2 regions of the Streptomyces sp. NPDC006739 genome follow, and region 2 is predicted to be linked to the other one. Evidence: riboswitches for the same ligand, from Rfam matches in the RefSeq annotation. Region 2 holds a riboswitch; the other holds the start of a gene.
The links. A riboswitch is a leader RNA that binds a small molecule or an ion and turns the genes downstream of it on or off. The one in region 2 is predicted to bind glycine.
Positions count from the first base shown of each region.

Region 1: another riboswitch for glycine. It lies ahead of gcvP (aminomethyl-transferring glycine dehydrogenase); the one in region 2 lies ahead of gcvT (glycine cleavage system aminomethyltransferase GcvT).

Region 1 covers NZ_JBIAGM010000056.1:6,092-10,497, reverse strand. The annotation lists gene ACFYMM_RS43100 (DNA polymerase IV) at 1-934, shown strand, start outside; gene ACFYMM_RS43095 (PRC-barrel domain-containing protein) at 856-1,227, opposite strand; glycine riboswitch at 1,348-1,443, shown strand; gene gcvP (aminomethyl-transferring glycine dehydrogenase) at 1,621-4,406, shown strand, end outside.
Region 2 covers NZ_JBIAGM010000011.1:264,801-269,206, reverse strand. The annotation lists gene glyA (serine hydroxymethyltransferase) at 1-118, opposite strand, end outside; gene gcvH (glycine cleavage system protein GcvH) at 134-511, opposite strand; gene gcvT (glycine cleavage system aminomethyltransferase GcvT) at 649-1,776, opposite strand; glycine riboswitch at 1,930-2,028, opposite strand; gene ACFYMM_RS23160 (AAA family ATPase) at 2,205-2,873, shown strand; gene ACFYMM_RS23155 (enhanced serine sensitivity protein SseB) at 2,940-3,743, shown strand; gene ACFYMM_RS23150 (enhanced serine sensitivity protein SseB C-terminal domain-containing protein) at 3,937-4,406, shown strand, end outside.

The DNA of each region.
Region 1 (4,406 bases), on a different contig from region 2:
GACGGGGGACCATCTGCGGCGGGCCGGCATCAGCACGGTCGACGAGATCGCCGAGGCCGGTGAGGACGAGCTGGTACGGCTGCTGGGCAAGGCGCACGGGCAGGCGTTGTACGCCATGGCGCTGGCGCACGACGAGCGGCCCGTGGTGGCCGAGCGGGAGACCAAGTCGGTGTCGGTCGAGGACACCTACGACGTGGACATCCACGACCGGCTGCGGGTCGGCCTGGAGGTGCGGCGGCTCGCCGACCGGTGTGTGCGCCGGCTGCGCGAGGCGGGGCTGTCGGGGCGGACCATCGTCCTCAAGGTGCGGCGCTACGACTTCTCGACCCTGACCAGGTCCGAGACGCTGCGGGGGCCCACGGACGACCCGGCGGTGGTGCGGGAGGCCGCCGCGCGGCTGCTGGAGTCCGTGGACACCACGGGCGGGGTACGGCTGCTCGGCGTGGGCGTCTCCGGGCTCGCCGACTACACCCAGGAGGACCTGTTCGCCCAGGCGGCGGGGGAGCGCGCCGCGGACCCGGCCGAAGAGCCGGAGGTCATGGCCGTCGAGGAGCGGCCCGCCGCCGTGGAACGGCACTGGTCCGCCGGGCACGACGTGCGTCACGCCGAGTACGGGCACGGCTGGGTGCAGGGCAGCGGTCTGGGCCGGGTCACCGTGCGCTTCGAGACCCCGGACTCGCCGCCCGGGCGGGTGCGGACCTTCCGCACCGACGACCCCGACCTGGCACCGGCGGATCCGCTGCCGCTGGTGGCGGGCGCGGGAGAGCACGGACCTGGAACGGGTGAGCCTGACAGGGGAGGGGACGTGCCCGGTGCTGGGACGGGTGAAGTCGGCGCTCCGGGCACGAGCGGGGCTCAGGTCTCGTCGGTGCCCGCCAGCCTGCCGAACTCGTGGTCGGGAACGGGTGGCGGTGCGGCGACGTCGAGGCCGTAGTGGTGGTACAGCTGGAGTTCCTGTTCGGGAGAGAGGTGACGGCCGACGCCGAAGTCCGGCGCGTCCTTGATCAGGGCACGGTCGAAGGGGACCCGCAGACCGCCCTCGACCAGCTCACTGGGCTCCAGGGGGACGAAGGCGTCCCGGGAGAACAGGCCGGTGCGTACGGCCGCCCACTCGGGCACGCCCGTAGCGTCGTCGAGGTACACCTCGTCGATCGTGCCGATCTTGGTGCCATGGCGGTCGAACGCCTTGCGGCCGATCAGGTTGCGCGGATCGATGTCGGTCTGCACGGCCCCTCTCCCTCCACTTGGTCGCAACTCATCCGTAAGCACTACGAAAGAGCACATTCGCGGAAGCGGCCACTCGAAGCATCGGGCGTTGACCTCGCTGGTAGGCTGGCAAGCGGCTGCTGACCCCGTGCGGGAGAGTCCTCCGGACATCACCGGAGGCGCCGAAGGAGCAAATCCTCCCCGGAATCTCTCAGGCTCACGTACCGCACGGACGAGGTCACTCTGGAAAGCAGGGCGGGCGTCTCGACGGCTTCCGCTCTCACCGACGGTGAAAGCCGGGGCCCTCGGGCGACCCGGTGAAGCTCTCAGGTCGAGATGACAGAGGGGGAGGCCGTCGGGGTACCCGTGCCGGGGTGCCCCTCGAAGGTCGCGTCAGACCAGGAGGCCTCCGCAATGACCGCCCACCGCACTCCGCTCACCGAACTCGAACAGGGCATCCCGTTCGAGCAGCGCCACATCGGGCCCGACCAGGAGGCGCGGGCGAAGATGCTCGCGCAGGTCGGCTACGGCTCCCTCGACGAGCTGACCGCCGCCGCGGTGCCGGATGTGATCAAGAACGCGGACGCCCTGGACCTGCCCGGTGCCCGCACCGAGGCCGAGGTGATCGCCGAGCTGCGCGGCCTCGCGGACCGCAACCAGGTGCTGGACTCCATGATCGGTCTCGGGTACTACGGCACCTTCACCCCGCCGGTCATCCTGCGCAACGTCATGGAGAACCCGGCCTGGTACACGGCCTACACGCCGTACCAGCCGGAGATCTCGCAGGGCCGGCTCGAAGCCCTGCTGAACTTCCAGACCATGGTCGCCGACCTCACCGGCCTGCCCACCTCCGGTGCCTCCCTGCTCGACGAGGGCACCGCCGCCGCCGAGGCGCTGGCCCTCTCCCGGCGCATGGGCAAGAACAAGAAGGGCCTCTTCCTGGTCGACGCCGACGTGCTGCCGCAGACCATCGCCGTCCTGCGCACCCGCGCCGAGCCGACCGGCGTCGAGGTCGTGGTCGCCGACCTCGGCGAGGGCATCCCGGCCGAGATCGCCGAGCGTGAGATCAACGGCGTGCTGCTGCAGTACCCGGGAGCCTCCGGTGCCGTACGCGACATCAAGCCGGTCATCGACCGGGCGCACGAGCTGGGCGCGCTGGTCACCGTCGCCGCCGACCTGCTCGCGCTGACCCTGCTGACCTCGCCGGGCGAGCTGGGCGCGGACATCGCCGTCGGCACGACCCAGCGCTTCGGTGTGCCGATGGGCTTCGGCGGACCGCACGCCGGCTACATGGCGGTGCGCGAGAAGTTCGCCCGCAGCCTGCCCGGCCGGCTCGTGGGTGTCTCCGTCGACACCGACGGCAACAGGGCCTACCGCCTGGCCCTGCAGACCCGCGAGCAGCACATCCGCCGCGAGAAGGCCACCAGCAACATCTGCACCGCGCAGGTGCTGCTCGCCGTGATGGCCGGCCTGTACGCCGTCTACCACGGACCCGACGGCCTGCGCACCATCGCCCGCCGCACCCACCGCTACGCCACGATCCTCGCCGACGGCCTCCGGGCGGGCGGCGTCGAGATCGTCCACGGCGCCTTCTTCGACACGGTCACCGCGCGGATGCCCGGCAAGGCCGCCGAGGTCGCCGCCGCGGCCCGCCGCAACGGCGTCAACCTGCACCTCGTCGATGCCGACCAGGTGTCGTTCTCCTGCGACGAGACCACCGCGCGGGCCCAGGTGGCCGCCGTGTGGGCCGCCTTCGGTGTCGAGGGTGACATCGAGGCGCTGGACGCGGAGGCCGTCGAGGCCCTGCCCGAGGCTCTGCTGCGCACCGACGACTACCTCACCCACCCGGTCTTCCACCAGCACCGCTCCGAGACCGCGATGCTGCGCTACCTGCGCAAGCTCGCCGACCGGGACTACGCGCTGGACCGGGGCATGATCCCGCTGGGCTCCTGCACCATGAAGCTCAACGCGACCACGGAGATGGAGCCGGTCACCTGGCCCGAGTTCGGGCAGCTGCACCCCTTCGCGCCCGCCGAGCAGGCGCAGGGCTACCTCACGCTCATCCGCGAGCTGGAGGAACGTCTCGCCGAGGTCACCGGCTACGACCGGGTCTCGCTGCAGCCGAACGCCGGTTCGCAGGGGGAGCTGGCGGGTCTGCTCGCCGTGCGCGGCTACCACCGGGCCAACGGCGACGAGCAGCGCACCGTCTGCCTGATCCCGTCCTCCGCGCACGGCACCAACGCGGCCAGCGCCGTGATGGCGGGCATGAAGGTCGTCGTCGTCAAGACCGCCGAGGACGGTGAGATCGACGTCGAGGACCTGCGGGCCAAGATCGAGCAGTACCGTGACGAGCTGTCCGTGCTGATGATCACCTACCCGTCCACGCACGGTGTGTTCGAGGAGCACGTCGCCGACATCTGCGCCCAGGTCCACGAGGCCGGCGGCCAGGTCTACGTCGACGGCGCCAACCTCAACGCCCTGGTCGGCCTCGCCAAGCCCGGCCACTTCGGCGGCGACGTCTCCCACCTGAACCTGCACAAGACCTTCTGCATCCCGCACGGCGGCGGCGGCCCGGGCGTCGGCCCGGTCGGTGTCCGCGCGCACCTGGCGCCGTACCTGCCCAACCACCCGCTGCAGCCCGCGGCCGGCCCGGAGACGGGTGTGGGCCCGGTCTCGGCCGCGCCCTGGGGCAGCGCGGGCATCCTGCCGATCTCGTGGGCGTACGTCCGTCTGATGGGCGGCGAGGGCCTCAAGCGGGCCACGCAGGTGGCGGTGCTCTCCGCGAACTACGTCGCCAAGCGCCTGGAGCCGCACTACCCGGTGCTCTACACGGGGCCCGGCGGACTGGTCGCGCACGAGTGCATCATCGACCTGCGCCCGCTGACCAAGGCGACCGGCGTCACCGTGGACGACGTCGCCAAGCGCCTCATCGACTACGGCTTCCACGCGCCGACCATGTCCTTCCCGGTGGCCGGCACGCTGATGATCGAGCCGACCGAGTCGGAGGACCTGGCCGAACTGGACCGGTTCTGCGAGGCGATGATCGCGATCCGTGGCGAGATCGAGAAGGTCGGCGCGGGCGAATGGCCGGCCGAGGACAACCCGCTGCGCGGCGCCCCGCACACCGCGGCCGCGCTCGGCGGGGAGTGGACGCACGCGTACAGCCGCGCGGAGGCCGTCTTCCCGGCCGGGGTGTCGGC
Region 2 (4,406 bases):
GAGCGAAGTTCTCCGAGGCGATCATCTCGAGGGTGGACTGCTGGCGGCGCAGCTCGGCGTCGACGGCGGCGGCGACGTCCGGGTCGAGCTCGTGCAGGGGCGTATTAAGAACGGACATCAGATGTACGACTCCTCAGCCGGCGGAAAAGGCGGTGTACTCGTCGGCGGACAGCAGGTCGGCCGGCTCCTCGGTGACGCGTACCCTGAACAGCCAGCCGCCCTCGAAGGGGGCGGAGTTCACCAGGGACGGATCGTTGACGACGTCCTCGTTCACCTCGGTGACCTCGCCGGCGACCGGGGAGTACAGGTCGCTGACCGACTTCGTCGACTCCAGCTCGCCGCAGGTCTCGCCCGCGGCCACGGTGTCACCGACCTCGGGGAGCTGGACGAACACGACATCGCCGAGCGCGTTGGCCGCGTGCTCCGTGATGCCGACCGTCGCGACGCCGTCCTCGGCGGCCGACAGCCACTCGTGCTCCTTGCTGTAGCGCAGCTGCTGCGGGTTGTTCATGGCCTGGATTCTCCTGTACGCGGGGGAGTGCTGCTGAATCGGGGACTGCGGGAAACACTGGTGAGCAGGCGAAATGTGCGCAGGGTCACGTCCGGCCCGGCGGGCCGCGCCCAGTGTCCGCCTCTGGCGCCCAGTGTCTACTTCTGGCGCTTGTAGAACGGCAGTGCCACGACCTCGTACGGCTCGTGCCTGCCCCGGATGTCCACGGCGACGCCCGCCGTGCCCGGCGCCGAGTGCGCCGCGTCGACGTACGCCATGGCGATCGGCCGGCCCAGCGTGGGGGAGGGCGCGCCGGAGGTGACCTCGCCGACCACCTCGCCGCCCGCCACCACCGGGTACCCGGCGCGCGGCACCCGGCGGCCCTCGGCGACCAGGCCGACCAGCACCCGGGGCGGGTTCGCCCGGGCCCGCTCGGCCGCCTCGGCGAGCGCCTCGCGCCCCACGAAGTCGCCTTCCTTGCCGAACTTCACCACCCGGCCGAGCCCGGCGTCGAAGGGGGTGAGGGAGGTGCTCAGCTCGTGCCCGTACAGCGGCATGCCCGCCTCCAGGCGCAGGGTGTCCCGGCAGGACAGCCCGCAGGGGACGAGACCGACGCCCTCGCCCGCCCCGGTCAGCGCCTGCCACAGCTCCACGGCGTGCTCGGGCCGCACGAACAGCTCGAAGCCGTCCTCGCCGGTGTAGCCGGTGCGGGCGATGAGGGCCGGTACGCCGGCGACCGTGCCCGGCAGACCGGCGTAGTACTTCAGACCGTCGAGGTCGGCGTCGGTGAGGGACTTGAGGATGCCGGGGGACTCCGGGCCCTGGACGGCGATCAGCGCGTAGGCGTCCCGGTCGTCGCGTACCTCGGCGTCGAAACCGGTCGACCGCTCCACCAGCGCGTCGAGCACGACCTGGGCGTTGGCGGCGTTGGCGACCACCATGTACTCGGCCTCGGCCAGCCGGTAGACGATCAGGTCGTCCAGGATGCCGCCGTCGGCCCGGCAGATCATGGTGTAGCGGGCACGGCCGACGCCGACGGCGGCGATGTCGCCCACCAGCGCGTGGTTCAGCAGCTGGGCCGCCTGCGGCCCGGTGACCGTGATCTCGCCCATGTGGGAGAGGTCGAAGAGGCCGGCCCTGGTGCGCACGGCCAGGTGCTCGTCGCGCTCGGAGCCGTAGCGCAGGGGCATGTCCCAGCCCGCGAAGTCGGTCATGGTCGCGCCCAGCGCGCGATGCACGGCATCGAGCGCGGTGAGCCGCGTCTGTACGGGGTCGGTACTGCTCATCGGACGGTCGTCTCCCAAGGCATGACGGGCGAGGTCGTTCCTCCCCATCTGTCATCGGAACCTGAGAGGTTCGCCATGATCCGCCCGCAGGGGAGTTCATGGTTTGCACCTTGGGTGGAGCCACTGACACAGCGGCCCGCTTTTCAGATGTGCCTCGCCCGCGCGGTAACGGGGCCTGAGAGATTCAAGGGAGGGACTTGCTCCTTCGGCGCCCCAGAGCGCTGCTGCTGGGGACTCTCCCGCGCGGATTCAAGCGGCCGGTATGCAGTTGGCGCGGCCATCATTGCATGCCCCGCCGCCGCCCGACAGGGCGATCCACTTGTGACAGCCCTGTGGCCGGACGCGGACGGAACCGCGAGACCCGTGCATTACCTTCTCTTTACATTAGGTGGGGAGAACCTTTCCTGAGCACAGGGAGGACGATCACGGTGAACAGGACCACGGCCTACGCGACGGACACGGGCCTCGCGGTGCCCCGGCAGCCCGCCGCCCCGGCCCGCGAGCGCCACGCCCGGCGGCCGGCGCCGGTCGTCCGCGATCTGCGCGACCGCGCCGGCCACAGCCCGCACGCCCTGCTCTTCGGCCCCCGCGACCTGGTCGTGGTCACGGGCCTGCCCGGCAGCGGCAAGTCGACCCTCATGCACCGCGCGGTCCAGGGCGTACGCGTCGACTCCCAGGACGCCCGGGACGGCTGGGCCCGCCGCATGCCCCGCTTCCTGCCGTACGCGCTCTACCGCCCCCTGGTCCGCCTCGCCCACTTCGCCGGACTGCGCCGCGCCCTGCGCGGCGGCGGGGGAGTCGTCGTGCACGACTGCGGGACGCAGGCCTGGGTGCGCGGCTGGCTGGCCAGGGAGGCCCGCCGCCGGGGCGGCACCCTCCATCTGATCCTCCTCGACGTCACCTCCCGGACGGCGCTCAAGGGCCAGCGCGAACGGGGCCGCGGCGTCTCCCGGTACGCCTTCCTGCGCCACCGCCGGGCGGCGGCCCGCCTCTTCGCCGGGGTGGAGAAGGGCGAGCTGCCCGGCGGCTGCGGCTCGGCGGTGCTGCTGGACCGGGACGCGGCGGACGTCCTGCACCGCATCGGCTTCACGGGATGAGGCCCTGTCACAGGCACCCGCTAGCCTTTCTGGCCACAGCAGTGGTTACCAGCAGGCGGTAGGCAGATGGACTTCCCGGATCTCCCGGCGGATCTTCCCGCGGGCTTCCCGGCACAGACACACCCCCACCCACACGGCGGATGGCCGGGCAACGAGCTGGAGGAGGTGCTCTCGGCGTCCCTCGGCATACCGGCGGCCGCCGGCCGGATCGTCGAGGTGCTGGGCCGCAGCTTCCTGTGGATACCGCTGCCCAGCGGCGGCGGCCCGCACAGCGGCCCCCTCGACCTGCCCACCCTGGAGATCGACGGCCAGGCCTACGTCCCGGTCTTCAGCTCCGAGGAGCAGTTCCGCCAGGCCGCCGGCTCCCACCTGTCGTACACCATCGCCCCCGCGGTGGAGTTCGCCCGCGGTCTGCCGCCGCAGGTCGGCATCGCCGTCAACCCCGACGGCGTGGTCGGCGTCCCGCTGCCGCCGGAGGCGGTGGCCGAGCTGTGCCGCGCCGGCCGTACCCCCCTGGACGGCCCGGCCAGTGGCGGCCGGGTCCGCCTCTTCGAGCCGGACTGGCAGGACGACCCGGTCGACTTCCTCGCCGCCGCGTCCGCCGAGTTCGCCCTGACGGGGGTGGTCGTCACGGCCCGCCGCTGCCTGGCCGTGATCGAGACGGCGGACCCGGTGATGTTCGTGGGAGTGGAACTCTCCCAGTGGGAGGGCGATCTGCGCGCCCTGCCCCTGGAGGCCCTCGGCAAGGCCCTGGGCCGGATCCAGGTCCCCTGGCCGGTCAACCTGGTCCTCCTGGACGTGACCGAGGACCCGGTGGCCGACTGGATGAAGCACCACGTCCGCCCCTTCTATCAGCACGGTCACCTCTGATCCCACCGGTCCTGCTGGGGGCGGTGCCGTGCGGAGCCGCGGCGCGCGGGCCCGGCAGGTCACGAACGAACCGCACCCGCGGAGGAACCTCAGGTCCCGGGCCCCCGGGCGCTTAAGCTGATTCCACACGCGGGCCATCCTCGAAGGGGCGGTACAACAGGTGAGCGCGACCGGCAGCGGCAGCGTCGAGCACATGCTGCGCCAAGTCACTCCTGGGCGCTACGACGCCTACGAGGCACTGCTGCGCGCCCTCGCGACCCCCTCCTCCGGCCAGGTCTGGATGCTCCTGTGGCACGGCCAGTCCGGCTCCCCGGACGCCCAGTACGGGAACATGGAGGTCGACGGCTACGGCTACGCCCCCTGCGTCACCTCCGCCCAGGAACTGTCGGCCAGCGGCTGGAACCGTTCCTACGAGGTGGCCGACGGGATCGACGTCGCCCGCACCCTCTACCCGGACCACTTCGGCCTCTGGCTCAACCCGCACGCCCCGGGCGGCGGCGTCGGCATCCCCTGGCTCGACCTGCGCCGCATCGCCACCGGTCTGGACCGCCAGCCCGCCGGCCCGCTGCGCCTGTCCGAACCCGGCATCGAGGTCCCGCAGTTCTACGCCCTGCTCACGCAGAACGCGCACCGAACCCCCGCGCTGCGCTCCCTGCGCCGCGC